One region of the Bacillus sp. FJAT-45350 genome, then DNA from elsewhere that is predicted to be linked to it. Evidence: riboswitches for the same ligand, from Rfam matches in the RefSeq annotation. Region 1 holds a riboswitch; each other region holds the start of a gene.

Region 1 (8,137 bases):
CATTTTCTTTACCATCCATTTTCAGGATGTTATCATATTGCTCTTGCTCTTTCTTAACAGCTTGATCAAATGTAGATGAAGAAATAGCATCAGCAGATTTTTCAAGACCATTCATATATTCAACAGCATTAGGTCCAGCTACCATACCACCATAAATAGCAGATAATAATGAGTTAGCACCTAAACGGTTACCACCATGCTGTGAATAATCACACTCACCCGCAGCAAATAAACCAGGGATGTTCGTCATTTGGTTATAATCAACCCACATACCACCCATTGAGTAATGTACAGCAGGGAAGATTTTCATTGGTACTTTACGTGGATCGTCACCCATGAATTTCTCATAGATTTCAATGATACCACCTAATTTAATATCAAGTTCTTTCGGATCTTTATGAGAAAGGTCTAGATACACCATGTTCTCACCGTTAATACCAAGCTTCTGCTCAACACATACATCGAAAATTTCACGAGTAGCAATGTCACGAGGTACTAGGTTTCCATAAGCAGGATACTTCTCTTCAAGGAAGTACCAAGGCTTACCGTCTTTATAAGTCCAAACACGTCCACCTTCTCCACGAGCTGACTCACTCATTAAACGTAGCTTGTCATCACCTGGAATTGCCGTTGGATGAATTTGAATGAACTCACCATTTGAATAAATAACCCCTTGTTGGTAAAGACTAGAAGCAGCAAAACCAGTGTTAATAACAGAGTTTGTTGATTTACCGAAGATAATCCCAGGTCCACCAGTAGCCATAATAACAGCATCTGCAGCAAAATGCTGAACTTGCATTGTACGAAGATCCTGAGCTACGATACCACGACATACGCCTTCATCATCAACAATAGCAGATAGGAACTCCCATCCTTCATACTTAGTAACTAGACCTGACGTTTCGTGACGACGCACTTGCTCGTCTAGTGCATATAGTAATTGTTGTCCTGTAGTAGCCCCAGCAAATGCAGTTCTAGAATGCTGAGTACCTCCAAAACGACGGAAATCTAGTAACCCTTCAGGTGTACGGTTAAACATTACACCCATACGGTCCATTAAATGGATAATCCCAGGTGCAGCATCACACATTGCTTTAACTGGCGGTTGGTTCGCTAAGAAGTCTCCACCATATACTGTATCGTCAAAGTGCTCCCATGGAGAGTCACCTTCACCTTTTGTATTAACAGCGCCATTCATTCCACCTTGTGCACATACAGAGTGAGAACGTTTGACGGGAACAAGTGAAAATAAATCGACAGGTACGCCTTTTTCTGCAGCTTTAATTGTAGCCATAAGACCTGCTAAGCCACCACCGACTACAATAATTCTTCCTTTACTCATACTAAACTCACTCCTTAAAGATTAGCTAAATCTGGATTAATAAATGCTAAGATTGCGCGAATACCGATAAATGTTAACGCAAAGAAAATAGCCAATGTTACATATGTTGAAATCACTTGTGAACGAGGTGTTACAGTAAGACCCCAAGACACAGCAAATGACCATAAACCATTAGCAAAGTGGAACGTTGTAGAAACAACCCCAATAATATAGAAAGCTAGCATAAATGGACTACTTAAAATATCAGCCATCATGTTATACTCTACAGTTGCTCCAAAGAATACTTGTACACGTGTTTCCCATACATGCCAAACAACGAATATTAATGTGATAATACCTGTTACACGTTGTAAGAAAAACATCCAGTTTCTAAAGAAACCATAGCGCCCTGCATTATTTTTCGCTTGAAACGCAATATAAACACCATAGATTGCATGATAAAGTAATGGAATGTAGATTACAAAAATTTCCATAACATACTTAAATGGTAGGTTATCCATAAAGTTTGCTGCTTGGTTAAATGCACTTGCTCCTTGAGTAGCAAAGTAGTTAACTCCTAAATGCATAATTAAGAATAAACCTACTGGAATGACTCCTAATAATGAATGTAGTCTTCGATTCATAAATTCCCGGTTACCGGCCATACCAATTTTCCCCCCAGATATTAATTTTTTTTACACTTCTAGCAACTGCTCTCTTACTCTTTCTTTTAAACTTATAAATTTGAAACCTCCCCGTATTTATCTCGTTGCTACCAAATTAAGAATAATATGAAACTTAGGTTAAGTTTCTGTGAATAAAATCCGACAAATTTATTTTACTCCCATCCCTTAGTATCGTCAAGAAAACGTCTACAAAATTTAGTCGAAAAATTCCGATATATATAGGCACAAAAAAATGATAGTACACATTAAACCCTTATTTTAAAAGGGTCTCAAACCTTCAACTACTTTTATTCACTAAATAAATAAAGTGAGAAAAAGATTGTCTTTAGGTAATTAATGAGTAACTATCATTTTTACTTTCTATTAAATCTTTACCTAATTATTTACTACTAACCGATAATTATTCGCTCAGTTGGATATTTATAGTAACTCTTCGTCTCTTTACGACGTACTGAAAATAAGAAGACGATCAGTCCAACTCTCCCTATAAACATAAGAATCATTAGAATAAATTGACTCGGTAATGAAAGCTCTGATGTAATTCCCATCGATAAGCCACAAGTTCCAAATGCTGATGCAGTTTCAAAAATTATGGCTACTAATGGGATTTGGTTCCCCTGCTCAAATGCAGAAATTAATATGACAGCCGCAAAAAGCATGACGATAAACACTGAAATTACGATAAATGCCTTTTGACTATCCTCTGGATGTATTTCACGACCAAATACTTTTACATCGTTTTTTCCAAGAGCAAAGCTCTTTATTGTTAAGAACATAACCGCTAAAGTCGTCGTTCGAATTCCCCCACCTACACTTGATGGACTTGCCCCGATAATCATCAATCCTGATATAAATAATAGCGTTGCTAAGCTTAATTCGGAAACATCCATTATCGATAGACCACCACTTCTAGTTGTTGCTGAATTAAACAACGAATGGAATAACTGCTGATGCCATTCAAGACCTACATAATAATGGTTGAACTCCAATGCCCAAATTCCAACGATACCAATTGCAAACACAATAAAATAGGTAGTTGTTGTTATTTTTGTAAATAAAGAAAATCTAAAGTTTGGGTTTTCCTTTGAAAAATATTCTTTCAATTCTAATAATACAGGGAATCCAATTGCCCCTGCGAATATTAAAAGAATCGTTACTAACTGGACATAATAGTCATTTGCAAATGGTATGAGTGACTGTCCAGTAATGTCAAATCCAGCATTTGTAAAAGCACTTAACGAGGCAAAAGCCCCCTGATAATACGCTTCACCTACAGTATCAAAATAACGTATGTAATATGTACCTAAAATTGCAGCTCCAATTAATTCAATGATGATAGCTACAAGTAGAATACCTCTCATCAAATTAACTAACCCTGAAAAGGAATTCTGATTTTGGTCAACCATAATGAGCATGCGTTGTGAGAGGATAATTTTCTTACCAAACAACATCCATACAAATGTTCCTAATGTCATAATCCCAATTCCACCGAGCTGAATGGCTAGGGCCAGAAAGATAATTCCTATTGTGCTATATGTTTCAGAAACGTTCACAACCGTTAGACCAGTTACACTTACGGCACTAACAGACGTAAATAACGCTTCACTATATGATAAAGTTACCCCACTCTGTTGAGATATTGGTAAAAATAGCAACAAGCTAAAAAGAATCATTGCTACAATATAAGAAATGATAATGATACGAAATGGAGTTAAAAATTGATTTAATGATGATTTCATAATATTACCTCCAACTTAGTTCGGAGTTCAGTATATCACTTCCTAGATAACGAATCTATAGAGAAAAAAGTGCTTTGAGATTATAATTAACTTATATAGAGAGGGGTTACATGTATGGCAAAATCAAAAGATCCAATCTTGGAAAGTGAACAGACAGTGCCTGTTTATGGTTACCATCTTATTCGAAATGTATTACTAGAGGAATTTTTAGGTAAAGAACATGAACAGACTTTATACTGGGCTGGTAAATCACTAGCTCGTAAAAATAAAAAAGAAGCGATTGATGACATTATACTATTCTTTGATAAGGCAGGGTGGGGAACACTTACCTTTGTAAAAGAAAAAAGAAATGAAATGATGTTACAATTAACATCTTCCTTGCTAGAAGAAAAAATCCCTTTATGCTATCAATTAGAGGCAGGATTTCTTGCTGAACAAGTCCAGTATATAAAAGGATACATAACTGAGGCGGTCTATACGACGAAGAAGGATAAAGTTCTCTTTACTCTCCATTGGGATGAAAAGGACAGCATTAAATAAAATCAATAAAAAAGTCTGGGACAAAAGGTCCGTTTTTGACCTTTTGTCCCAGACTCTCATTTTTGCTTAAACTGTTAGTGCTACTTCTTCAAGCTCAAATGCACGATGAAGGGCTTCAACAGCTTGAATCATACTAGTCTCATTTACAACTGCAGATACTTTAATTTCTGATGTGCTAACCATTTTAACCATTACATCACTTTCAGATAACACTTGAAACATCGTTGCTGCTACACCAGGGTTAGATACCATACCCGAACCGATAATTGATACTTTTGCTAAATCCTCTTCGTGATATACATCCTCAAATTTCAAAGACTCTTGATTCATATTCAGTAACTGCAAAACTTCTTCTAGTGCTGCCCCATTAATAGAAAAAGAAATATTGGTTGTACCTTTACTACTTTGATTTTGAATAATGATATCTACATTAACCCCTGCTTCAGATAGAAGGGTAAAAACTGTTGATAGAGTTGTTAATTCATTTGGTAAGCCCGCAATTGTTACCTTCGTTACATCATTTTCAAACGCAATTCCTCTTACTATTAGATTTTTCTCCATCGATACTTCCTCCTCAATCAAAGTTCCTTCTTCTTCAACCATACTTGAAGCAACCATTAGCTTTACATGATGATTCTTTGCAAACTCAACAGCTCGAGGGTGTAGAACACCAGCTCCTAAGTTTGCCATTTCTAGCATTTCATCATAAGAAATTGATAATAGTTTTCTAGCATCTTTAACAAAACGAGGGTCTGTTGTGAAAACTCCCGTTACATCTGTATAAATATCACAGCGTTCTGCTGAAAGTCCCGCTGCTAATGCTACAGCTGTTGTATCTGAACCACCTCGACCAAGTGTTGTAATCTCACCTGTATCTGAAACCCCTTGGAACCCAGCAACAATAACAATTTTGCCAGATTCTAAATGCTTTTCGATTCGCTCTGGCTTTATTTCTGTAATACGAGCATTGCCATGAATTTCCTCAGTCATCATTCCTGCTTGCCAGCCTGTCAGTGATACTGCTTCATGACCTCGTTGCTGAAGTGCCATTGTTAATAACGAAATTGAGATTTGCTCACCTGTTGTTAATAGCATATCCATTTCTCTTTTACTCGGTTTTTTAGATATTTGTTGAGCAAGTTCTACCAATTGGTCCGTCGATTTCCCCATAGCTGAAACAACTGCCACCACTTGCTTCCCGCTGTTTACTGTTTTAATAATTCGGTCTGCGACATGCTGAATTCTTTCCACAGATCCAACTGATGTTCCACCGTACTTTTGAACGACTACTGACATCTTCTCCATCCTTTCATTTAGGTAAATAAGGACACAAAAAAACAACAGAAAAGAGAAACCCCCTCACTGTTGTTGTCATACCTATCCGGTACCACACTTGTTCCCTTACTCACGTGAGATAGTTCTCCACACAACTTTTAGGTTGGCTGTGTGACAGCCCTGCACTTATTTAATACAGGTCCAGCTCAAAGAGTATTGAGACTCTTATCACTTCGGCAAATTCCCCTTTCAATATTCTTCTTAGGTACTCAATCACCTCAGAACATTTACTAATGGTCTTCGCTCCTCTACCATCACTTCAAAATATGAAGCGCGGCTTATTAAGTTAGTTTTCATAATAACAAAATTTTATCTATCTGACAATAAGTTTTACTTATTTACTTTTCACTTAAATGTTTAATAATTTCTTCAGCTACTTTTTCAGGTATTTTAAGTTTTTTAAATTCCTCCATACCCGCTTCCTTCATTTTTTTCACTGATCCAAAATGCTTAAGTAGCTGTTGTTTTCGCTTTTGTCCAACTCCTGGAACTTCATCTAACACTGAGGATATCATCGACTTCCCTCTCGTTTGACGATGAAAGCTAATCGCAAATCGGTGAACTTCATCTTGAATGCGCTGTAATAAATAAAACTCATGACTATCTCTTTTTAACGGGACTTCCTCTGGTGGATTACCTATCAATAGTTGTGACGTTCGGTGCTTTTCATCTTTTGCTAGTCCACATACTGGAATCGAAAGACCAAGCTCATCCTCAATAATACTTTGAGCTGAAGAAATTTGACCTTTACCACCATCAATGACAATTAAATCAGGTAGTGGAGCACCCTCTTTTAATAGACGAAAGTAGCGTCGTCGAACAACTTCACGCATCGATGCGTAGTCATCAGGACCTTCTACATCTTTGATTTTATATTTTCGATAATCTTTTTTACTTGGCTTTCCATCTAAAAAGGACACCATTGCCGATACTGGATCGGTTCCTTGGATATTAGAATTATCAAATGCTTCTATTCTATACGGAGGGCTAATTTGCAGAACTTTTCCTAGGTTTTCTACAGCCTTTACCGTGCGCTGTTCATCTCTTTCAATTAAAGAAAATTTTTCTTTAAGAGCAATTTCAGCATTTTTATGAGCTAATTCAAGAAGCTCTTTCTTTTTCCCTCTCTTTGGCTGTAGCACTTTCACTTGTAACAATTCGCTTAGTAAGTCGCTATCGATATTATCAGGTAAAAGAATTTCGGAAGGTTTAATATGCTCCTTTTTCATATAAAACTGTCCAATAAACGTTAATAAATCTTCTTCCGGCTCTTTATAAAAAGGAAATATCGAGACATCCCTTTCAATTAACTTCCCTTGTCTAATAAAAAAGACCTGTACACACATCCACCCTTTATCATAGGCAAATGCGAACACATCTCGATTCACTTGATCATTTATTGTCATTTTTTGCTTTTGCATGACCATATCGATATGCTGAATTTGGTCTCGGAGCTCTTTTGCTCTCTCAAAATTTAAATCTTCAGAAGCTTTAAGCATTTTTTCTGTTAACTCTTTTTTTACTTCCTCGTGTCCCTGGTTTAAAAAGCGAGTAATTTCTTGGACCATCTGTTTATTTTCATCTTGATTGACTTCATTAACACACGGGGCCAAGCATTGATTAATATGATAATAGAGACAAACACGATCAGGGATCGTACTACACTTTCTTAATGGATATAATCGGTCTAATAATTTCTTCGTCTCTGTAGCAGCACCTGCATTAGGATATGGACCGAAATATTTCCCTCCATCTTTCTTTACTTTTCTAGTCGTAATTAGACGAGGTTGTTCTTCAGATGTAATTTTCAAATACGGATAAGATTTATCGTCTTTCAACATGACGTTGTACTTAGGGTCATGCTTTTTAATTAAATTCATCTCTAGGATTAATGCTTCGATATTAGAGGATGTAATTATATATTCAAAGTCAGTGATTTCACTAACTAATCTCTGTGTTTTTCCATCATGGGATCCTGTGAAATACGATCGAACGCGATTTTTTAAAACCTTAGCTTTTCCTACATAAATAATCGTACCTTGATTATCCTTCATTAAATAACAACCAGGTTGGTCTGGTAATACAGCCAACTTTTGTTTTAGTGACATAGCCCTTCCTCCCCTCACTTTTAATTATGAGTTATGGGTTATGAGTTATCAATAATAAGTAAATGTAAATGTCTCTTATTAATATCATATCAAAAGTTAAGTATATTATAGTTTCCATTCAAACAGAAAAAAAGTCTGTTACCAGAAGTAACAGACTTTTCATATTATAGATGTTTGTTAAGTAACTCTGCAAGTGCTTCTTTTGGTTGGAAACCTACCACTTGGTCTACTTTTTCACCATTTTTGAAAACCATTAGTGTAGGGATACTCATTACACCATATTTACCAGCTACTTCTTGGTTTTCATCTACATCAAGCTTAACTATTTTTACTTTTTCTCCCATTTCACCATCTAATTCTTCAAGTACAGGAGCAATCATTTTGCAAGGTCCGCACCAAGGTGCCCAG
Region 2 (8,137 bases), on a different contig from region 1:
GACCAAGAGAAACATAAGAAACAATTGTTTGATATGTGTAATGATTATCATTTACATTACATGCAAGCACAAACAACAGACGGGCAAATGTATGAAGGAATTATTGAGGACGTAGATGATGATGGTGTCACATTACTAATGCCATATGGTGATGAAGATAATATGGAAAGAGACGATGACACGAACGAGCGACAATTTGGGTACGGGTACGGCCCTGGCTATGGATATGGACCTGGATATGGACCTGGCTTCGGATATGGTTATCCAAGAAGGTTTCGACGATTTAGACGTCGCCGATTCCCATTTTTCGGGCTAGGAGGATTATTCTTCCCACCGTTTTTCTTTTAAAATAGTCTAAGTACTTGTTAATAGAACTAGACAAAATGAGTCCCACTACTTCTTTATAAGGTTATGGATTGAGGACACTGAAAAAACACCAAATAGATGATTCAAGAAGCGGTAATGGCTTCGCACGCGCTTGCTACGAGAAACCACTCGTAGCAAGCTTTTAATAAGAGGGAACGGCTACGCGCATAACTTTAAGGTCATATAAAAGTGAAAACCACACTTTCAGTGACCAAGTCTAATGAATTTTTTAGTGTCCTCCATTTACTTTTTTATTTTAAAACTTACTAAAATTGGGTGCTATCACTATAACGTTTTCTGTGTAATTACATAGTGTAAAGTAAAGAAGATTTGATGTCTTCTTTTAAATATCTTTTTAGGAGGTTTTTCATCATGACACACGGATATACTGGCGGTTTCGCGTTAATCGTAGTGTTGTTCATTCTATTAATCATTGTAGGTTCTGCTTACGTAGGTGTAGGCTACTAATTACCTCACGTAGGTCTAACCTACACGTATCCCTTTAATGATTAGCTTTTCCGAATAAGAAACCTGCTACGGGGCAACCTAGCAGGTTTTTCGTTTGTGTCATCATGTACAAATCCTCTCATAACAATTAAATCTATTAGACCACCCAGCCATTCCCTCTTTTTGATATAGAACATCTTAAACACCCGATACATAGCTAGGGGTGCCCTAAAGGTATGTATCTACCTTTGGAGCACCCCATATTAGGCGATTCTATTTTAATATCCTACACCTGGTCCGAACCCGTGGCCGGGACCGTAGCCAAAACCTTGACCTTGACCTGGACCTGGACCTGGACCTGGACCAAATCCATGACCTGCTCCAAATCCATGACCTGCTCCAAATCCATGACCTGCTCCAAATCCATGACCTGGACCAAATCCATGACCTGGGCCGAATCCATGACCTGCTCCAAATCCATGACCTGCTCCAAATCCATGACCTGGACCAAATCCATGACCTGCTCCGAACCCATGACCTGGACCAAATCCATGACCTGCTCCAAATCCATGACCTGCTCCGAATCCATGACCTGCTCCGAATCCATGACCTGGACCAAATCCATGACCTGGGCCGAATCCATGACCCACACCACCTAATCCTGCACCTAACCCTACACCCGCAGCAGCCGCTGCTAGCGGTAGAAGTACTCTTTGATTACTTGTATCCGCTCTATATCCTGTAGGAACATTTGCATAAGAATAATTTCCGTACATATGATTCATGCTATCTCCTCCTAACATTACATTCTCATTGTATGTAGGGTATATATACTTGAGCATGTACCCATTAAGTTTAAAAAATCTATAATAGGAAAATAAAAACAAAGAGGGTGTATCTAAGGAAAAACCTTTAGATACACCCTCTATCAGTTATTTCTTAGTAACCATATCCTACATATGAAGCACCAATGATGATTAATAGAATGAATAGAACTACCACTAACGCGAATCCACCTGTATGACCGTAACCTGACATTCTAACTCCTCCTCGTTTTTAATTATTGTGAATAACCATCACACAGTCACTATATGCATGAAGGCTATGAGTGTTTGGGTGTCTAACTATTTTGTAAAAAAATTTATAAAAAGCATTTCAAATATGCTAAATTATACAAATAAGGGTAAAATCATTATTTTATATACGATAAACTAGAAAATAAGAATACTAACATTAAGATTGGTGATAGCAATGCATGACATATTTAAATTTAAATTTATGGGAGCCCGTGTTATTAAAACCGGTTTAGCTGTGTTAATAACTGCTTGGATTTGCTTGCTGTTAGAATTACCTGCCATCTTTGCTGTAATTACTGCCATCGTTTCTATTGAAAGAACAGCATCTGATTCGATACGGAAAGGTTTAATTCGTTTCCCAGCATCTGCGATTGGTGCTGCTGTTTCAATTAGTTTCGCTTACATGTTTGGTGAATCAGCTATGACATACGCATTTGCTGCAACGCTAACGATCATTATCTGTAATAGCTTAAAATTACAAGAAGGAGCTTTAGTTGCCGTATTAACTGCAGTAGCAATGGTCCCTTCGATTGAAAGTCAATATTTATTAACATTCTTATCACGCTTAGGAACTACATCGATTGGGTTGTTCATCGCAACAATTGTCAATATCGCAATTTTACCACCAAAATTTACTGGGCTTATCAATACGAAGCTTGATTCACTTTTTATCGCAAGTAGTACTGTGTTAAAAGAATCGATCGAACAGATCCTAAATCAAGAAATTAAATACACGAAGTCCGCTTCAAAAACATACTTAAAGCTAAGAGAAGGTGGCGATGACGTTCTTAAACTCTCTCGTGCCCAAAGACAAGAATGGAAATACCATAAAGTGAAGAAAAAAGACCTAAGAAAATTTTATGACTCTCAAAAAAGACTTAACCTTCTAGAGCGAATCATTCTACATCTCGGCAACTTACAATACATGAATCAAAAAGTTGAATTTACCCCTGAACAAAAGAATCTTATTGAAAACCTTTTAGAATCAATGGTGAAAATTCTTCAAGATGAAAAACATCAAATACCTGATAACCATTATTTATATATTGATGAGCTAGACATCCGATTCAAATATCAGAGTAATAAACAACCAAGTAACCAAGAACAGTTTTACCATCACTTCACACCTATTGTCATCATCTTCTACGAACTACTTTCCCTTCATGATACACTTGAGGAACTAGAGCAACTGGTGAGGAGTGAGTAATTATTAATTATGAGTTATGAGTTATAAATTTAAATTCCAATTAATAAATCATAATTCATAATTCAGCATTCTATAGTATACTTGTTGTTAGAAATCATAATAACGAACATAAGTTTTTGTTTTTAGTGGGAGTGGAATTGATGAACAAGACGAGTAATTTACAACCATTTTTAAAATGGGCAGGAGGAAAAAGGCAGCTTTTGCCTGTATTAAGACAATATCTCCCCGAAGATTATAATCGATATTTCGAACCGTTTATTGGTGCGGGAGCATTACTTTTTGATATAGCACCAAAGGAAGCTTATATAAATGACGTCAATCAAGAGCTTGTGAACGTTTATCAGACGATTCGTGACGATGTTCACAAGCTTATTACTTATTTAGAAATACATGCTGAAAAGCACGGACAAGATGAGAATTATTATTATATAGTGAGAGAATGGGACCGTAATGGAACAATTGAGAACATATCTCTAACTGAACGAGCTGCTAGAGTGCTCTACTTAAATAAAACATGCTTTAACGGCTTATACCGAGTAAACTCTAAAGGTCAATATAATGTACCAAAAGGTAGCTATAAAAATCCTAATATTGTAAATTCAGACGTCCTTTTAACTGTCCATGACTATTTAAATAAGAACAACGTAACAATAACAAACGAAGATTTTGCAAAGACTGTATTAGAAGAAGCGAAAAAGGGAGATTTAGTCTATTTTGATCCACCATATGATCCTGTTTCTACTACTTCTTCTTTTACAAGTTATTCCCAAACGGGTTTTGGAAAAGAAGAACAAGTACGTTTGAAGGATGTTTTTGTTGAGCTTGCAGATAGAGGTTGCTATGTCATGCTTTCAAATTCATATACGGACTTTATTCGTGACTTATATGGACAAGCTAACTTTGAAGCGATTCCAGTAAAAGCAACCAGAAGCATTAACTCGAAAGCTACATCCAGAGGGAAAATAGATGAGGCGGTGATACTTAGCTATGTCTCAAAAGACAAAAAATGATGTTGCGTGGGAGTTTCTTTTTGATAAATATAATATTGTGCAGCGTATTGAGCGAGATGGATTTTATCGTATAGCAGCGAATGACATACGTGAAGTACGCGAACCTCGATTAATGTGTAAATTCGATCATAGGACGAGCTTACCACAACCGTTTAAAGAAACGAAATTATCGATTCTTCCTCTCTCTCGGAGCGAATATGTAATCGGCAACTTCGAGATTTTCGAAAAGGTTAAATACAATAAAGATCAAATTCCTACCCGTGTTAGCATTCCTGATTTTATTGATACAATTAAACGTGATGACTTGTACTCTGAAAGCGCAGCTCTCCATGCAGCTCATGTTTCAGGAATGTTTCAACATGTACTAGAACTAAATAGAAACGCTCCTCTTTTACAAACTGTGTCAGGGAGAATGGGTTCAAAGCATTTCAACTATGAAGTTAACCTTGCTCATGAAGGTTCCTTTTCAATCAACGTAGAGGGTTCTCAAATTGAGATTGATGGAGGATATGAAACGAAAGACTCCTTTCTAATCGTTGAGGCCAAGAAGGAAACTGTGAAGGACTTTAATATTCGCCAATTATTCTATCCTTACCGTGTTTGGAAGAACAAAACGAATAAAAATATTATACCAATATTCTTCACACACTCTAATGACATCTTTAGTTTCTTTGTCTATACATTTGACGACGACCAAGTGTTTAATTCTATTCGCTTACTGAAGCAGCAAGATTTTATTATTGATAACGAGAAAATAACAATAGAAGAAGTCCTACATCTCGCACACTCCACACCCCTTGTCGAAGAAAGAACGGATATCCCCTTTCCACAAGCGGATACATTTGAAAGAGTCGTAGATTTATTAGGGTTACTTTATGAACGAGAAATGAGTCCCAACGATATTGCTGAGAATTACGACTTTAATGGTAGACAATCTTATTACCACGCAGATGCTGGAGTTTATTTAGGCCTCATTGAAAAAGTCAAAAAGAATAGAACCACTTATTTCAAACTAAGTAACAAAGGTCGAAACATTATGTCTATGTCATACAAAGCAAAATATATGTCACTCATCTCTTCTATATTAGAACATGCTCCATTCAATGTTGCATTTCAAGAATGGGTTCCTAACCAGTTCCTAAATAAGGAAAGACGAATCGAGATTATGAAAGAAAATAAAGCAAATGTAAATCCAAATAATAGTACGATTATACGTAGGTCGCAGTCTGTTCAAAAATGGTCAGAGTGGATATATCGATTAACACAAATTTAAAAAATTTTCTCAATATAATTTGATATCTCTGTTTATCTTACCTAATCTTTCAACTTGACCATATTTATATTACTGATATAATAACTAAGGCGTTTACAATTTAATATTACCTTGTCTTTCGATGAGGTAGAGGTGCGAAAACTATAAGTATACAATGTGAGGCTGACAACCATTGACCATTGTAAAAAGGAGTTTTCGCCGAAGCAGGGAAAATGTCAATTTTTTCTGTTGGGGTTGCCTTAAATAAGGGTAACACTGTCATTATGAAGATGAATTTATGTTCATAATGGAGAACTACTGGTCGTGGCAGATTTACTACATTACAGAGTAATGATAGATATGTCTATCACTTCTCTGTTTTTTTGTGTTCTCTATTATTGTATGGATCATCTACACATTGTTAAGGAGGAAGAAAATTGATAGGAACTATTTTTTCATTAATCCCCCCTCTTCTTGCCATTGTGATGGTTCTCTTAACAAGAAGAGTAATTTTATCATTGGGTGTCGGGGTTATATCTGCAGCCTTACTACTTGAGAGCTTTTCTCCGGTTGCTACAGTCTCAACAATCCTTGCTAGTATAAGAGATATTTTCATCTCTGATGGTGGGTTAAATACATGGAATGTCTACATTCTATTATTCTTATTTCTATTAGGAATTATTTCAGCATTTATTACGATTTCAGGCGGAAGTCGTGCATTCGGGGAATGGGCATTAAAGAGAGTCAAAACAAGAGTTGGAGCGCAAATTGTTACAGCATTCCTTGGCATTATCATTTTTATTGATGATTATTTTAATGCATTAGCTGTAGGACAAGTTAGCCGTCCGATTACTGATAGACACCGTGTATCTCGTGCAAAATTGGCCTATATTATTGATTCAACATCTGCCCCAATCTGTGTTGTTTCACCTATTTCAAGTTGGGGAGCATATATTATCGGGATTATCGGGACGATCTTTGCTACACATCAGATTACTCAATATACTGCCTTTTCAGCATTTATTCAAATGATTCCATTAAACTTCTATGTTATTACTGCTATTTTATTAGTTTTTGTTACAGCAATTTTCAATATTAATATTGGTAGTATGAAAAGACATGAACAAATGGCAGTGAAAACTGGTCAAACGTATAATACTGATAAGGGTAAGATTCCTGGTGAATTATCTGAAGACTTACCAGTAAGCAAAAAAGGAACAGTTCTTAATCTGATTGTTCCTATCATAGCACTAGTTATCGGTACAGTTGGAGCTATGATTTATACTGGAATTGAAGGTACTGATGGTACTGCAACCATTCTAGATATTTTCGAAAATACAGATGTAGCAACGGCTTTACTTTATGGTGGTATATTTAGTGTAGTGATTAGCTTTATTTTATTCTTAACTCAAAAAGATTTGTCGGCTGGGGTATCCGGTCTTGCTGTTAAAGCAGGGATTAAGAGTATGCTTCCTGCCGTGTATATCCTTATTTTCGCATGGAGTATCGTTGATTTAATTGGTCAGTTAGAAACGGGTCAATATCTTGCAGGATTAGTAGAGAATTCTAACATTAACATTGGTTGGTTACCTGCTATCCTATTTGTTATCGCTGGAATTATGGCATTCTCTACGGGGACGTCATGGGGAACATTTGGCTTAATGCTACCAATCGCTGGACAAATTATGGCTGTTATCGATGTTTCTCTATTATTACCAGCATTAGCTGCTGTCCTAGCAGGCTCTGTATTTGGAGACCATTGTTCACCAATTTCTGATACAACGATTCTCTCTTCTACTGGCGCAGGCTGTCATCACGTTGATCACGTAATTACACAGCTCCCTTATGCTGTTATTGCAGGAGTGATTTCAGTAATTGGATATATTGTTCTTGGATTAACAGGAAGCATGATAATAAGTTTAGTGACATTATTAGTAACCTTTGTCATCGTCATGATTGCTCTCATTACGTTAACTAGAAAACAATCATACTAAACAGAACAAAATCCACATAGAGGAATTTGTTAAAAGCAATGTGCGAAGCCACTACATGTTTAAAAGTTCAGTGACAAGTGATTTTCTTATCTCTGAACGAGTAGTGCGCGAAGCCATTGCCCTACTTATCCACATTGAAGTATTTTAAAATCGTTCGAGGCCGCTGAAAAAGTGTAATTTTCACTTTTTCAACGGCCTTTAATCGTTCGTAGAAACTTTTTTGTAATAAATGAATTCACAATTCAGACTTTTCAATCCGATGGTGTTATAATCATTTTATTTACTATAGATTAAGAGGAGAATATTTTATATGCAAGTTCAAACAAAAAACGTTACAACGCCGGTACCACAAGAAAAAACAGCATATCGAATTTTACTTATCATAGGTTTTGTCCATCTATTAAATGATGCAATTCAAGCTCTCGTACCTGCAATGTTTCCTATTCTCGTACAATCAATGGGATTAACCTTTACACAACTTGGACTAATTGCATTCGCACTAAACTTAACTTCCTCCCTCATTCAGCCAGTCGTTGGAGCATATACCGATAGAAAACCATCACCGTATGCACTTCCAATAGGACTTTGTTTTACGTTGGTTGGTGTACTTGGAATAGCCTTTGCTCCATCTTTTTGGTTAGTAATGTTATCCGTTATTTTTATCGGCCTTGGCTCTGCTACCTTCCACCCAGAAGGTTCACGAGTAGCTTATATGGCAGCTGGAAATCGCCGTGGCTTTGCTCAATCAATCTATCAAGTTGGTGGAAATGCCGGCCAAGCACTAG
Region 3 (8,137 bases), on a different contig from region 1:
CGGTTACGCTTTATTAGGAGGAGGACAGGCAGTTGAATTGGTTATTTATTGGTATCATTCGCTTTTATCAAAGATTTATTTCTCCACTAAAACCACCAACTTGTCGTTTTTACCCAACTTGCTCTCATTATGGGCTAGAGGCCTTTCAGCGGTTTGGACCGTTAAAAGGATGTTGGTTAACAATTAAACGGATTCTAAAATGTCACCCATTCCACCCCGGTGGTATTGACCCTGTACCTGAAAAAGAAAAATGTAGTTGTAAAGAAGGTGAACAGAAATGAAGAAAACAGAGATAGTCATTCTATCCGGATTTTTGGGTAGCGGAAAGACTACATTATTACAACAATTATTAAAAGAAGAAAAACATAAAGACTCTCATGTCGGGGTTCTCATGAATGAAGCGGGAAGTGTATCGATCGATTCTACAGCCATTCCCGACTCAACTCCATTAAAAGAATTACTTAGTGGCTGTGTCTGCTGTTCAATCCAGAGTGCTCTTGAACCACAATTATTAGCTTTGTGTGAAGAATATACTCTAGATAAAATTTACATTGAAACGTCCGGTGTCGCTCATCCAATCGAAGTCCTCGATGGCTGTCTGACACCTACTGTTGCTGAGGTGGCAACGGTTAAAGGAATTATTACAACTGTTGATTTAATGAGGTATACAAACCAAAAAAAAATTAGTATTAAAATGAGAAAACTATTGAAAGAACAAATTAAACATGCTGATTTTCTATATTTCACAAAAAAAGAGTCTGTTACAGAAGAACAACAACTTGATATCCTTGCTGAGATAAGGGAAATAAATCCTCATAGTATACAGCTTACAGACCCTAAAGAACTCTTTACTCTGGACTTCGCTCTACATAATAGAAAACAATCTAATGAAAAGCTTCATGTGGAGAAAGACCTTCACATTAAGACATTTGTCTACCATTTAGAAACATCGCTTATGAAATCAGAATTTATTGAGTGGTTAGAACGATTACCATCCACCATTTACCGTATTAAAGGTTTTCTTTATTTAGATGATGACTTCTATTCAATACAATATTCATTTAGTATGCCTACATTAGTAAAGGAAACTCGTGAATTTCCTTCAAATCTTGTATTTATTGGTGAGAATTTAGACACTGATAAATTAGATAAAGAATTAAAACAACTCGAAAAATAGAGGCTGGGACAAAAGGTCTGTTTTTGGAGGCCACTGAAAAAGTCCAATCTAGACGATTCGAGAAGTGGTAATGGCTCCGCACGTTGCACGCTTGCTATGAGAAAACCACTCATAGCGCGCTTTTGAAAAGAGGCAACGGCTTCGCGCATTACTTAAAGGCCGCTGAAAAAGTGAAAATCACACTTTTTCAGCAGCCTCTGTTTTTGACCTTTTGTCCCAGCCTCTAAGCAATCAGCGGAGTAGCTACATCTTTTAAAAGGCTTGAAAAGGGGTTTGTTTCTCCTTTCAAGGCGCCGTAGCGAACGGAGCGATTGCACCCTCTATTGAAACCTTGTGTCCAAACCTCTATTTTTCACCTTCAAATTAATAACTGGTAGTATATGGATAATTTTACTTATAACGAATAATTCATATGTTTTTTACCATAATAAGAGACAGAAGTACATTAAACGGGAGGAGTACCTTAAATGAAAAAAACTATCCTTTCAATAATAACGCTTTCTTTAATCTGTATATTATCAATTGGTTGTAACGGAAATGACCAAGCAAATGATATTGCCCAAAGTATTGAACGGCAGAATACAGAAAAAAGAACTACAGTCATTGAACCACCTAGTGTAAAGCAACAAAATAAACAACGTGTAAATGTTCCACAAGAAATGGAAGAATACGCTGATGAATTTGGTTATTATCTTGATCAATTTTACTTGGCGATTGATGAAATGAGAACATTCTTTTTTGAAGACCGAAATAATCAAAAAAGAGTAGATGAATCCCTAACGTTAATTCGAAGCATTAATGAACACGCCGACAAAATCCTTCATCTACGTACACCTCACGAATTTGAAGGACTTCATGAAGTACACATGAGTGCGTTAATTGAACTTGATTCGCTCGAAGATGAGCTCGCATCTATTGATGTTAATAATGAGAAACAAATCCAGATGGCAAGGACTTATTATGAGAATACTGTCATCTCTCTTAAGCAAATGCAAAGAGAATACAAAGAAGTGTTGGAAGAATTCGGTATCAACTAGGAATATAAAAAAATCTTTTAAATGCATTGAGGTTGGGTCACAAGGTCAAAAGCGTCCTTGTGTCCCAGCCTCTATTCACGTTATCTAGTAGTACCATCTAGGTTATCAATAATTTCACTCCATGCTGCACCAATACCTTCAAATGGCTCAGCCGTACTAAACCCTTTTTTCAAAGCTTTAATACGATTTGCATTTAATCGGTCAGTTGCAATATATATATTTTCCAAGCTCATGATTTTGGATAAATCATTTCGTAATTCTAATTCAAGCTTTTTTCGATTTTGCTCACTCGACTTTACACCGACTAATGTTTTATTATCTATTGTGATTACATGTACTTCATGTACATTGTTAAAAGCAAGTAAGCGGCTTTGGATAACACTCTCTAAATCATTCTCCTGTTGAATTGTTATTCCCGATTTCTCCATATGTGGCTTATCACTCATCATACGCTTATCGTGTAACAGTCCTGGACTATTTGTTAATACTCTTGAGCCTACACGATTTGTCCCTTGATTTGGCATACTTAAATTTCTCTCACCCGAAATATTAATATTTTTTCTTGCAATATCTTCACTATACTTTGTTCTTCCCTTAGGAGTTTCATCAATAACCATCATATCTGTTAAGGGGCCCTCCATATAGCGTACTCGTTCTGTTCCATATCCACTAAAACCTTCATTTTCGTTAGCATTTGCCCCCATGATTTGCTTCTGCTCTAAAGAGCAACCAGAAAGTAACCCTACGACAAGTAAACTTGATATAACTGTATAAACGATTCTCATGGTAACCAAGCTCCTTTTTCATTTCTTTTATTTATAGCTTGTGACATGTCGACTTTTTTACTCAATCAATATTTGGGAGAATTAAGTGATAAGAATCGCTAATAAATTAATTACTTTTCACATTGTCAATTGACTAACTTTTACTTGACTATTATTTTACCCCTACTTTTCTGTTTTTGTCGTTTTACCACTATTATTGGGAGAAATACACTAAAATTGGTAAATAGATTCCCTTTAGTTCATGCTTTATGTATAATAACTTTTGAATTCAAGATAATTTAATATGGAGTGGTCATGGTGATAATGCTCGCAATCGAAGCAAAACGACATCAGATGTTAACCTATGCAAAGAAATACGGATTCACATCTGACAAAACTGTTCAATGTAGTCAAGAATTAGATAAACTTTTAAATATGGTGCAATGCAATTCACAATCTAAAATATAAAAACATAGATAAAACTCTCTACTTATTTTTTTAAAAAGTAAATATTCGTTCACATTTATTAGTACTTTAGTATATAATTGACTTAGCACTATGGAGAGGTTACTTAATAATTAGTTGCAATTGTATCTAGAGCTAATTTAAGGAGTGAACGAACATGAGTATAGAAACAGCTAAAATATCCAAAGATGAAATACTTATGAGATTAAAGGTGTTAGATGGTGTAGATGTATCTTCTGTCACAAAGTATGAGATCGAACGTATCCTCAAAAGTGTTTATCGCGTTGGTTTTGCCGATGGACAGCTTGAATATGAAAAAGAGATTAAGCACAAAAAGGCTGAATCAACAGTGTAGTCGCTGATGATTCAGCCTTTTTCTCTGCACTTTGGAATTATTTATATAGTAATTAGCGGTTGTGCTCAAAAGGCTTTTGAAGGATACGACTTAAGTCTGATAAAATTCGAATGCCATCTTTACGACCTTCTTCATGAAACGCTCGTCCATTTCGTAATTCTCCTTCTAAATAACGTACTTCATGAAATCCTTTTTCATCATTAACAACATAAATCTCTTCTGCTGTTACTCTTTTTGAAACGATTTCATTAATCTCTTGCTTCACTTTTTCTTCTTCTTGATTTGAAATAATACCTACGATTACTGTTCGTTCATGAATGACAACACTTGCATCTTCTACCCCATCAACATCTTTAATTTCACTCGTTAATGCATTTAAAATATCTCCGTCTACTCGTTCTTGATATAGAATATTGTCCTCTCTCGTGTTCGTTCCTCTACCTGTCATACTTTTTGCTACCATTCCTGGCTGACGACGAAACTTAGAACGCTCTTCTAACGTATTTGGCCGAAACTCCAATGGTTCTGTTTCAAGAGCCGGCTCTCCTGAAATCTCGACCCCTCTTGCTTCATCAGTTGGACCACAACCTGTAAGCACACTTTGAATCGCCAGAAACACAATAGCAAACACTACATATAAGAGCTTATATTTCACGATAACCTCCCCTTTCTATTTTGAGAGCACTGAAAAAATGCGTCCCTCACTTTTTCAGCGTTTTTCTCGAATAGGCTATTTTAGACTTTTTCAGTGGCCTTTTCTATTTTTAGGTTTACTTACATCATTAAAAAATAATCTTGTTACTTAAAGGAAATTTTCCTAATAACCATTGCAATCAATAATAATATTTGTTAAGGTAGACACACAAATCAATATTCTTTACTTCAAAAATTGAAGTGAGGATAGAGGTGCAAAGACCATAAGTAATTAATCTGAGGATAATGAGGTCCGTTGATGATTTATGAAAGGGGGATTTGCCGAAGCCAAGAGATTCTCATTTTTCTTGAGGCTGGTTTTGCATTTAATAAATGCAGAACTGTCATATAGCGTTTTCGCTATATGGAGGGCTATCTCACGCATGGAACATTTCTATGGAAATTCCAAGCGGTAATGAGGCTCTCATTACCGCTTTTTTGCGTATTCCTTTAAAAAAGGGACAAATTAGAGTAGCTCTATTCAATATGACACAACGAAATGTAGTCAATACTATCGATCAACTTACTTGAATAGAGGGGGAATTTAACATGTTCTTTGGAAATGTAGTAACTGCTATGGTGACACCTTTTGATCAGGACGGAAACGTAGACTTCCAAGCAACAAAAACTTTACTTAATCACTTACTATCAAATGGGACTGATGCTCTTGTTGTTGCAGGAACAACAGGTGAATCACCAACATTAACAACTGAGGAAAAATTAGAATTATTTCAATTCGTTGTAACAAACGTCAATGGAAAAGTACCTGTTATCGCTGGTACTGGCTCAAATAACACTGCTGCTACAATCGCTTTAACGAAAAAAGCGGAAGAAATCGGTGTAGATGCTGTTATGATTGTTGCACCGTACTATAACAAGCCTTCTCAAGAAGGAATGTATCAGCATTTCAAAGCTATTGCTGAGTCAACAAACTTACCAGTGATGATTTATAATATACCTGGACGTAGCGCTGTAAACATCTCTGCTGAGACAACAATTCGCTTATCCAAAATTGAAAATATTGTATGTACGAAAGAAGCTAGTGGAGATTTAGATGCAATGTCTACAATCATCCAAGAAACTGATGAGAACTTTAGCTTATACAGTGGAGACGATAGCCTAACATTACCAGTTCTTTCTATCGGTGGCACAGGAGTTGTATCTGTTGCTGCGCATGTAATCGGAAACGAGATGCAAGAAATGGTAACTAGTTTCCATGCTGGTGACGTGAAAAGAGCGGCAGCAATTCACAGACATACTTTACCGACAATGAAAGCTTTGTTCACAGCTCCAAACCCATCACCAGTTAAAGCTGCACTTGAAATGAAAGGTGTTCCATGTGGTTCGCTTCGCCTACCACTTCTACCGTTAAACGAAGAAGAACGCCATCAACTTCAACTTGTTGTACAACCAACAATGACATTTTATGTAAGCTAACTTATATGAACTAAGCTATTGCTCATGTGGCAGTAGCTTTTTTTGTAGTTGGAAAGCACATCCTCCCCTCAATTCATCATTCTTAAATCATAATTCATAATTAATATTGTAGTTTTCTCCCCCATTTCTTGGTAGGATATAGATGATACATACTATAGTTTTTATTCTATAATATTGATTAAGGGGGATTGTAATATATGTTTACAAAAGGGGAAAAAGATGCAATATATAAGGTTATTGAACATCGCCGTGATGTAAGAAGCTTCAACGACAAACCAATTCCAGAAGATGTGGTTGAACGTATTTTAAAAGCAGCTCATGCAGGCCCATCTGTCGGCTTCATGCAGCCTTGGAATTTTGTTATTATTACTTCTGACGCAGTGAAAGAAAAGCTAGCATGGGCTGCTGATAAAGAACGACGGGCATTAGCCATTCATTTTGAAGATACCCGCCAACAAGAATTTTTAAACTTAAAAATTGAAGGATTAAAAGAAGCGCCTATTACGATTTGCGTTACATGTGACCCAACACGAGGTGGGTCTCACGTTTTAGGTCGTAATTCAATACCAGAAACAGATGTCCTTTCGACTGCCTGCGCAATCCAAAACATGTGGCTTGCAAGCTGTGCTGAAGGATTAGCAATGGGATGGGTAAGCTTTTATAAGAAGAATGATGTGAGAGATATATTAGATATCCCTCCACATGTGGATCCTATCGCTCTAATGTCACTTGGGTACACTGACCACTATCCTGAGAAGCCAATCCTAGAATCAACAGGCTGGGAAGAACGTCGTGAACTAGAAAAACTTATTTTCCAAGATAAGTGGGCCCAAAAGCGATAATGTTTGATTATAAAAAACGCGTTGAGCAAAATGATATCATGTGCTCAACGCGTTTTTTATGTGTTTTTTATAATTGTTATGATAATCGGTCTGACAATTCGTTATTTATATAAAATGATGAATTTTCCCGAGGCTTTCAGACACTGAATCAGTTATTGCCTTATAAACATTAATAAACTAGGCCTTTACACCCTATTAACGGAACTGTTGTCCTATTACTTCCTAAACAATTGCCTTTTTTCAATAATGAAGGAATTGCTGTCCAAAAAAACTTAGCACTTTCCCTATCATGCTGCTTGCTTTTTCTTTACCTTTCTTAAAATCTTATCATCAGCATATCCAGTACCTAATAAAACAGCGAATACGATAATAACAAAACCAATCATCTGAACAGGCATTATTTGCTCACCAAGGAAAATAGCTGAACTCACTAACCCGAAAAATGGAACAAAATTATTAAAGACAGCCGTTTGACCTGCCCCAATCCGTTGTATAGCGGAATTAAACAGAATATGGCCGATAGCAGTTGCTACAATAGCTGATGCAAAGAAGATTGCCCATACATATCCAGGTGTGTTTACTACACTTCCTAATCCACCTGGTTCTAGTACTAAACTTATAAGAAATAACATAGAAGAACCGATGATTAACATAATACCTGTCATAAATTTCGAATCTATTGTTGCTGTTGCTTTCTTTATATAGATAAAGCTCAGAGCTTGGACAAGCATTGCTAGAAAAACAAATAAATCACCGTAATTAATTGAACCTACTCCCCCACTACCATTCAAAATGATAAGTCCAACACCAACAAGACCAAAACAAATCCCTACTAAACGTAGACGTGTTAACTGATCATTTAATAGCAATAGGGCAAAAAGTGACGTCGTTAATGGTAATAAAGCTAAAATTAGAGATGTATTAGATGCGGTTGTCATTGATAAACCAATCGCTAAAAATAAATGATGACCAACGACTCCTAGTAACGTCGTAATAATGGTAACTTTCCATTCTTTTTTCGTTAAAGGACGAAATTGCTTTTGAAAAAATAAAATTGCACAGACTACAAGTCCAGCAACAAAAATACGTAATGATTGCATCGTCGCTGGTGGTAAATACTCAACTAACACCTTTAACATAACAACATTTAAGCCCCATATAACCATAACAAAGCCGATTAAGCCATATGTTAAAATTATACTTTTTTCATTTTTCATATACTCTCACCTTTTATACCACACTGAAATTTTGTAAAACCAAGAAGAAAGCAAGTGTGCCTACTCTATCATAGGACAACTTGCTTTCTAATGCTAATAAAGAGTGTTAGCGATTTTTTTGAATAAGGAAAGAGCTCATACCAAGTATCC
Region 4 (8,137 bases), on a different contig from region 1:
CGAGTTCAAGTTGTACCTAATCAACGAGTGACTATTGGGGATGTTGCACAGGTCATTACAGATAAAGACTTACGAGATTTTATCGTTCGTTTACCGATTCATCAAGTTACAGTGGAAGATAAAAATTTTGTAGTCATTGATGTAATGAAGCTTATTCGTATTATTCAGAGAGAAAGACAAGGGACAGAAGTACAATCTATAGGTCCACCACAAGCAATCTTACAAGTCATATTTAAGAAAAAGAAAATTGCACTCGTTTATTTTCTCCTCATATGGTTTTTGTTATTTGTAGGGGCAGGTTTAGCGATTATGAATTTTCATGAAGATGTGAGTATGCAAGAGGTTCATCAAAAAATTCATATGGCAATCACAGGTGAAGAAAACCCTAAACCACTGCTATTTCAAATACCGTATTCAATAGGATTAGGTCTCGGTATGATTTTGTTCTTTAATCATATATTTCGTAAACGATTGAATGAAGAACCAAGCCCTCTTGAAGTTGAAATGTTCAATTATGAACAAAACCTAGACCAATACATTATTTCTCATGAAAATAGTGAAAGTGAAACCAAGTTACATGGTGATTAAATCGTTTTTAATCATGTTTGTTGGACTTTCTGGAGGGCTCGCAGTTGGAGCTGGGTTTGTGGCGTTTCTAACAGTATTAGGAATTGTGCCAAGACTTACACAATTATCAAAAACAAGTAAGTTCATTCATTACTATGAAGCAGCGATAATTATCGGCGCATTAATAGGAGCGTGGGTAAGTTTACAAGATTCTATTTTATATTTATGGAGAGTTCTACTTATCCCAACTGGTCTTGCTTCCGGGATGTTTATAGGGTTACTTGCAGCCGCGCTGACAGAAGTACTAAACGTATTTCCAATTCTTGCAAAGCGAATAGGTGTAGCTGAGAAAATAATTTATTTATTAATGGCGATAGTTCTAGGGAAAATATGTGGGTCTTTATTTCACTGGATTTATTTCGTTGATATGTAAAAGGAGTGAAGAATGTGGATGCTGAGAAGAAAAAAATAAAAGAGTATCAAAAGAAAATAAAGCCATATCAACCGAAGACACCCTATCTTCTAAACTGCCTTAAAGCCTTTTTAATAGGCGGAGCCATTTGTGCAATAGGACAGGGAATATCAAATTTCTACATTAGAGTCTTTGACCTTACCGAAAAAACAGTTACAAGTCCTACGATTGCGACGCTTATTTTACTAGCGGCGCTTCTAACAGGACTAGGTGTCTATGATAGGTTAGGTCAATTTGCAGGTGCTGGTTCAGCTGTTCCGGTGACCGGTTTTTCTAATGCGATTGCAAGCGCTGCTCTTGAGCATAAAAGTGAAGGACTTGTTCTAGGGATAGGCTCGAATATGTTCAAAATTGCTGGAGCGGTTATTGTGTTTGGTGTTGTGTCAGCTTATTTAGTAGGACTCACAAGACTACTTGTTCAAACGCTAATTAGCTAACAAAGGAGGCAGAGCGATGTGAAGCTCGTTGGTAATCAAACATGGCGATTCGAAGACGGAATCTATCTCACTTCAACGGGTACAGCTGTAGGTCCAATTGAATCAGAAGGGCCGTTAAAAGAAGATTTTGATACGAGCTATGATAATCTCTATTGCGGTGAAGCCAACTGGGAACTAGCTGAACGAAAATTATTAATGGATTCAATTGACTCATGTTTACAAAAACAAAATCTCAAAGAAAAAGAAATAGACTTTTTTCTTGCAGGAGATTTATTAAATCAAAATGTGACTTCGAATTATGTTGCTAGATCAATGGGAATTCCTTTTTTAGGAATGTTTTCAGCTTGTGCAACAGCTATTGAGACATTAGCTATGGGATCAGTCTTAGTTGATGGTGGTTATGCAAATAAAATAATAGCTGCAACGAGTAGTCATAATGCCACTGCTGAGCGACAGTTCAGGTATCCTACTGAATTTGGTGGACAGAGACCAGAATCCTCTACTTTTACAGTGACAGGAGCAGGAGCAGCTTTAATAAGCAAAAAACCAGGTCAATTAGGGATAAAAATACGTGAGGCTACAATTGGTAAAGTTGTTGACTTAGGAATTAAAAATCCATTTGATATGGGTTCAGCTATGGCTCCAGCAGCTTGCGACACAATTGTTGCTCATTTACAGGATACAGGTAGAAAAGCAGAAGACTACGATTTAATAGTGACAGGAGATTTATCAAGAGTTGGTAGTGGCATTGTCAAAATGTTATTAAAAGAACAAGGGATTAGCCTCCATAATAATTATCAAGACTGTGGTGTGATGATTTACAGCCAAGATCAAAATATTTTTGCTGGAGGCAGTGGGTGTGCATGTCCTGCTGTTGTTACATATGGTCATTTGGTGAATGAAATGAAAAAAGGCAAGATTAAACGAATGCTTGTTGTCGCTACAGGAGCACTTCTTAGTCCTACAATGATGCAACAAAAGGAATCGATTCCATGTATTGCTCATGGAGTTGTTTTAGAGTCTGAGGTGATAGATTCATGATGGAATATGTAATTGCCTTTGTTGTTGGTGGAACTATATGTATTGTAGGTCAACTTTTACTAGATGTCCTGAAGCTAACGCCAACTCATATGATGAGTACCTTAGTTGTTGCCGGAGCACTTTTAGATGGATTTCATTTGTATGATAGGCTCATTGACTTTGCCGGGGCAGGTGCAACCGTCCCAATCACTAGCTTTGGACATTCACTCGTTCACGGGGCGATGGCTGAGTCAGAGAGATATGGATTTTTAGGAGTAGGGATGGGAATTTTCGAGGTTACATCTGTAGGGATTTCTACTTCAATATTATTTGGTTTTTTAGTAGCAATTGTATTCAAACCGAGGGGGTGAAAGTAGTGAGTGAAAAAAAGCGAGTCATTCTCATTACGGACGGCGATCAATCAGCGAAACATGCAGTTCAAATCGTTGCAAAACAAATAGGTGGCCGTTGTATAACGAGCTCAGGAGGGAACCCTTCAAGGTTATCAGGTGAAGAGTTAGTAGAGCTGATTCATAAAGCTCCTACTGAACCTGTTCTAGTTATGTTTGATGATTGTGGCTTTCAACGGGAAGGGCCAGGTGAACATGCTATGCGCTATGTAGCAAATGATTCATCAATAGAAGTACTTGGTGCAATTGCTGTTGCGTCAACGACACATTTCTCGGAATGGACGAAGGTAGATGTAAGCATTGATAGGTATGGAAACTTAACTGAGTATGGAGTTGACAAAAACGGATTGCAAGATTTGGAAATAGGTAGAATTGATGGAGATACTGTATATATATTGGACGAAATGAACATACCTATTGTTGTAGGTGTCGGTGATATTGGAAAGATGGCTGGTCAAGATGTCCCGGAAAAAGGCGCTCCCATCACCAGGAAAGCAGTGGAGATTATCTTAGAAAGGAGCGGAAATCATGAGTGAGCAGCAAGAGAAAATGAAACAGCCTATTTCAAAGAAAATTATAGAGAATGAAGTTGCTCTTAAGTCCAGGCTTGGAATTGGGAAAAGCTTTGACGTCGGGGTAAGAAAATTAACGATCTTTGATAAAGAAATCCAAATTTACTTTACAAATGGTTTATGTGATATTCAATATATCATTGAAGTACTAAGAGAATTAATGCTCGTCGACTCAAGGGAAGAAAAGCCAGACAATGTGAAGAGGGCGATTGAAAATCATCTAACACATGTACAAGTAGAGTTTGTTGATACGTTAGACGATGCCATTTCACAAATGCTTTCAGGACTCATATTTATTTTAGTTGAAGGGGAAGACGAAGCCTTTGTTGTAGATGTTAGAAGCTATCCTGGTAGAGGACCTGACGAGCCTGATACTGAACGAGTTGTAAGAGGTGCTCGTGATGGATATACGGAAAACATCATTCAAAATACGGCATTAACAAGACGTAGAATTCGGGATGAACGTTACCGAAATGAAATTATGCAGGTAGGAGAACGTTCAAAGACGGATATATGTATTTCATACTTAGAAGATGTCGCTGATCCAGATTTAGTAGATATTATAAAAAAAGAACTAAAAGCAATTAATATTGATGGATTAACGATGGCGGACAAGGTAGTTGAGGAGTATATAGTAAAACAAGGCTTTAATCCATTTCCGCTTGTTCGTTATACGGAACGCCCTGATGTGGCAGCTACACATTTATTAGAGGGTCATGTCGTTATTACCGTTGATGCGTCACCGAGTGTTATCATCGTTCCTACAACGTTATTCCACCATGTACAGCATGCGGAAGAATATCGTCAAGCACCTGCTATTGGAACGTTTCTACGATGGGTTCGTTTTGCAGGTATTGTTATTTCATTATTCATTTTACCTTTGTGGTTATTAATGGTTATGACACCAGACATGGTACCAGAGGCGATTGATTTTATTGGTCCCAATGATGACATAAATGTACCGATATTTGCTCAAATATTTATTGCTGAAATTGGGATAGAGCTCTTGAGGATGGCTGCGATCCATACACCTTCTCCATTAGCAACCGCCCTTGGGTTAGTAGCTGCATTATTAATTGGTGATATAGCCATTCAAGTTGGTTTATTTACAGCAGAAGTTATCTTATATGTTGCACTAGGAGCAATAGGGATGTTCGCGACACCGAGTTATGAGTTAGGGATTGCGTTGAAAGTCGTTCGCTTATTACTACTCATTGTCGTTGCTATTTTCCAAGCACCCGGCTTTATTATTGCGACAGCGATTTTCTTCCTTCTATTAGTTAGCATTAAAACATTAAATAAGCCTTATATGTGGCCATTCCTACCATTTGATCCAGCTGCATTCTGGCAAATACTTGTACGTACATCAGTACCTAATATTAAAAAGAGACCAAGTATTGTTGGTCCTAAAGATCCAATTAAACAATCGTAATACTGAAAGAAGAATGAGGCTTGCTCCTCATTCTTCTTTGTGTTAGAGTGGGATAATAATTGACATTCCAAATAAAGAATAGCCTCGTCAAAACGATGGGGTAGAGGTGCAAGGTGAAAAAGTACATTTGTGGAGTTTGTGGTAACTGTGAAGCGAATGGGAAGGTCAACTTGCCGAAGTGAAAGAGGATGCCACAATCTTTTATTGCTGGGTCGTTACTAAATAAGTAACGGACTGTCACTATAGTGTTTATTATAGTGGAGTACTATTCTTATGACTTGAGGTTACTATTGCTTTCTATATTCTATATAGCAGCTAGTGTTCCTTATACATTAGCTGCTTTTCTAATGAACATTATTAAGGAGAGAAGAATATGTTTTTACATGGTACTAGTAAAATAAATGAACTTGGGCATTTAGAAATAGGTTCAGTTGATACAGTGAAGTTAGCAAATGAATTTGGTACGCCTTTATTTGTGTATGATGTGGAATTAATTCGAGAAAGAGCACATCAATTTCAAGAGGCTTTTAAAAAGCAAGGAGTAATAGCTCAAGTTGCATACGCAAGCAAAGCGTTCAGCTGCATTGCTATGATAGAGTTAGTTGATGACCTTGGACTAAGCTTAGATGTTGTTTCTGGAGGAGAGTTATATACAGCTGTTGCGGCTAAGTTTCCAATGGAGAGAATTCACTTTCATGGAAACAATAAGAGCAAGGAAGAAATTGATTTTGCTGTTGAAGCGGGAATTGGTTGCTTCGTCGTTGATAACTTCTACGAATTAGACTTACTCGAGCAAGCAAGTGAACGTCATCAAAAGAAAATTTCAGTATTACTTCGAACGACACCTGGTGTAGAAGCGCATACTCACGATTATATTTCGACTGGTCAAGAAGACTCTAAGTTCGGTTTTGATTTATTAAGTGGTCAGGTTGATAAAGCGATTAAACGAATTCAAGACAAAGAGCAGTTTGAGTTACTAGGTCTTCACTGTCATATTGGTTCTCAAATTTTTGAAACAACAGGATTTGTGATGGCTGTCGAAAAAATCTTTACTCACGTGAAGAAATGGAAAGAAGAATTAAATTATATCCCTAAAGTATTAAATTTAGGTGGTGGATTCGGTATTCGTTATATCGAAGGAGATAAGCCACTTCCTGTTTCAGACTATGTGAATGCCACAATTGATGCTGTGAAAGAACAATCTAATCAATTAGGTATAGATGTACCTGAAATCTGGATTGAGCCAGGAAGATCATTAGTGGGAGATGCAGGGACGACTCTTTATACAGTAGGTTCTGAAAAAGAAATTCCAGAGGTTCGTCATTATCTATCAGTTGATGGTGGTATGAGTGATAACCTTCGACCTGCATTATATCAAGCGGAGTATGAGGGGATTCTTGCAAATCGTGCATTAGATGAAGCTGATAGCAAGTTCTCCATTGCGGGTAAATGCTGTGAAAGTGGAGATATGCTTATTTGGGATCTTCCACTTCCTAAAGCAAAACATGAAGATATTTTGGCTGTCTTCTGTACGGGAGCATATGGATATTCGATGGCAAATAACTACAACCGTATCCCGAGACCGGCTGTTGTCTTTGTGGAAAACGGAACAGCGAAGCTCGCAATTCAACGTGAGTCATATGAAGATTTACTTCGTCTAGACAAGTCAATTCGCTAACTTTATAGAGGACAGTATTACAGGTAATGACAACCTCGTAATACTGTCTTTTTTTCTGTTCAAATCAACTCAGGTAATGGAATTAGATTTACAGAAATGGAGCTTTTACTAGATTATTACCAATTATACGTTTTTTCCCTAGTAATCTACTAGTGAAGTTGGATAATATTCGCAGTATGATTCAGTTAGGAGGGAAGACATCATGAAAAAACTACTTTTGCTTCTACTTATTGTACTTTTCATTCCTACGAAAGCGTTTGCATCAAATGTAGCAGACCGAATTGTAGAAACAGGAAAGCAATACATAGGAACACCATATCAATATGGAGCACCACTCGGGAATACGTCAAGCTTTGATTGCTCTTCGTTTTCAGCCTATATTTTTGGCCAACATGGGATTACTTTACCAAGGGTTAGTCAAGATCAAGCGCGAGTTGGAACGGCAGTAAGCAAAGGGGACTTACGAAAAGGAGATCTTATTTTTTATGACACAAACTTTGATGGAAGAATTAATCATTTAGGAGTCTATATGAATAGCAACGAAATGATTCATGCTTCTTCAAGTCAAGGGGTACATATTACTCGTCCATTTTCACCTTATTGGGAAGCACGATTTGTTTCGGCAACTCGTGTAATATCTAATGAAAATTCTTCAAACTCAGGAACTACTTATACGGTAAAAGCAGGGGATACACTATTCCTCATTGCTAGAAGTCATCAAATAACAGTTGAACAGCTAAAGCAATGGAACCAGTTGAATTCAGATACAATTTTTGTAGGACAACAATTAACTATTGTTGGGCCGAATCAAATTAGCCAGAGTCCAAACACGAAAATGAACGTTCATACAGTTGCACCAGGTGACAGCCTTTGGACGATAAGTCGTACATATGGTGTAAGTATCGACCAAATCATTGTCTGGAATTCATTAACTAGTACTGTAGTTCATCCAGGTCAATCATTATTTATTCAAAAGCCAACAACTGTGACAACTGAAAAACTTCATGTTGTTCAAGCTGGTGAATCATTATGGCTCATAGCAACAAAGTATAATATGTCTATTATTGAAGTAATGACGATTAATAATTTAACAACATCAACGATCTTTCCAGGACAAAGTTTAAAGCTCCAATAGGATAAAACGAGGGTGAGAAAAGGATGAATTATACCTTTTTTCATCTTTTTTAATGATTTAGAAACTTAAAAATACATTTATGTGGATAATCAAAAAAGAGCAATGGCTGCGCACACTACACGCTTAACAGCAAGAAAAGCACTTGCTGTTAAGCTCAACACAAGGTAGTGGCTCCGCACATTGCTTCAAACAAATACCGCTTTTGCGGTTTTGTTCTTTACTGTGAGGAAGAGCTACTATAGCTAATTACTTTCTATACATATTAAAGTTGTCTTTCTTATTTCACTTTTACATATAGTTTGTAGTACAATAAGACGAGCTTTTAATATTAGGAGGTATACATAATGAAAAAAGGTAGTATTGCATTTGAAAATGGAGAAAAAATCACGTTTGAACTATACCCAGAGGAAGCGC

The links. A riboswitch is a leader RNA that binds a small molecule or an ion and turns the genes downstream of it on or off. The one in region 1 is predicted to bind lysine.
Region 2: linked by a shared signal. The riboswitch ahead of CD003_RS09000 (Na+/H+ antiporter NhaC family protein) and the one ahead of CD003_RS18680 (aspartate kinase) in region 1 are both predicted to bind lysine.
Region 3: linked by a shared signal. The riboswitch ahead of dapA (4-hydroxy-tetrahydrodipicolinate synthase) and the one ahead of CD003_RS18680 (aspartate kinase) in region 1 are both predicted to bind lysine.
Region 4: linked by a shared signal. The riboswitch ahead of lysA (diaminopimelate decarboxylase) and the one ahead of CD003_RS18680 (aspartate kinase) in region 1 are both predicted to bind lysine.

The regions. Positions count from the first base shown of each region.
Region 1 covers NZ_NISU01000002.1:434,428-442,564, reverse strand. The annotation lists gene sdhA (succinate dehydrogenase flavoprotein subunit) at 1-1,342, opposite strand, end outside; gene CD003_RS18695 (succinate dehydrogenase cytochrome b558 subunit) at 1,357-1,986, opposite strand; gene CD003_RS18690 (TrkH family potassium uptake protein) at 2,397-3,746, opposite strand; gene CD003_RS18685 (YslB family protein) at 3,861-4,286, shown strand; gene CD003_RS18680 (aspartate kinase) at 4,353-5,582, opposite strand; lysine riboswitch at 5,694-5,880, opposite strand; gene uvrC (excinuclease ABC subunit UvrC) at 5,960-7,729, opposite strand; gene trxA (thioredoxin) at 7,894-8,137, opposite strand, start outside.
Region 2 covers NZ_NISU01000001.1:1,779,538-1,787,674, forward strand. The annotation lists gene CD003_RS08965 (hypothetical protein) at 1-348, shown strand, start outside; gene CD003_RS08970 (YjcZ family sporulation protein) at 739-834, shown strand; gene CD003_RS08975 (hypothetical protein) at 1,092-1,598, opposite strand; gene CD003_RS08980 (YjcZ family sporulation protein) at 1,753-1,851, opposite strand; gene CD003_RS08985 (FUSC family protein) at 2,065-3,096, shown strand; gene CD003_RS08990 (DNA adenine methylase) at 3,237-4,106, shown strand; gene CD003_RS08995 (type II restriction enzyme) at 4,084-5,379, shown strand; lysine riboswitch at 5,499-5,684, shown strand; gene CD003_RS09000 (Na+/H+ antiporter NhaC family protein) at 5,796-7,352, shown strand; gene CD003_RS09005 (MFS transporter) at 7,663-8,137, shown strand, end outside.
Region 3 covers NZ_NISU01000001.1:1,843,745-1,851,881, forward strand. The annotation lists gene yidD (membrane protein insertion efficiency factor YidD) at 33-281, shown strand; gene CD003_RS09260 (CobW family GTP-binding protein) at 278-1,177, shown strand; gene CD003_RS09265 (hypothetical protein) at 1,645-2,214, shown strand; gene CD003_RS09270 (YhcN/YlaJ family sporulation lipoprotein) at 2,295-2,999, opposite strand; gene CD003_RS09275 (aspartyl-phosphate phosphatase Spo0E family protein) at 3,303-3,446, shown strand; gene CD003_RS09280 (hypothetical protein) at 3,601-3,798, shown strand; gene CD003_RS09285 (YhcN/YlaJ family sporulation lipoprotein) at 3,851-4,453, opposite strand; lysine riboswitch at 4,692-4,874, shown strand; gene dapA (4-hydroxy-tetrahydrodipicolinate synthase) at 5,041-5,928, shown strand; gene bluB (5,6-dimethylbenzimidazole synthase) at 6,126-6,770, shown strand; gene CD003_RS09300 (DMT family transporter) at 7,058-7,987, opposite strand.
Region 4 covers NZ_NISU01000001.1:2,059,849-2,067,985, reverse strand. The annotation lists gene CD003_RS10395 (stage V sporulation protein AA) at 1-588, shown strand, start outside; gene CD003_RS10390 (stage V sporulation protein AB) at 578-1,000, shown strand; gene spoVAC (stage V sporulation protein AC) at 1,015-1,476, shown strand; gene spoVAD (stage V sporulation protein AD) at 1,495-2,517, shown strand; gene spoVAE (stage V sporulation protein AE) at 2,517-2,867, shown strand; gene CD003_RS10370 (stage V sporulation protein AE) at 2,873-3,442, shown strand; gene CD003_RS10365 (spore germination protein) at 3,435-4,910, shown strand; lysine riboswitch at 5,004-5,186, shown strand; gene lysA (diaminopimelate decarboxylase) at 5,284-6,588, shown strand; gene CD003_RS10355 (LysM peptidoglycan-binding domain-containing protein) at 6,791-7,723, shown strand; gene CD003_RS10350 (peptidylprolyl isomerase) at 8,068-8,137, shown strand, end outside.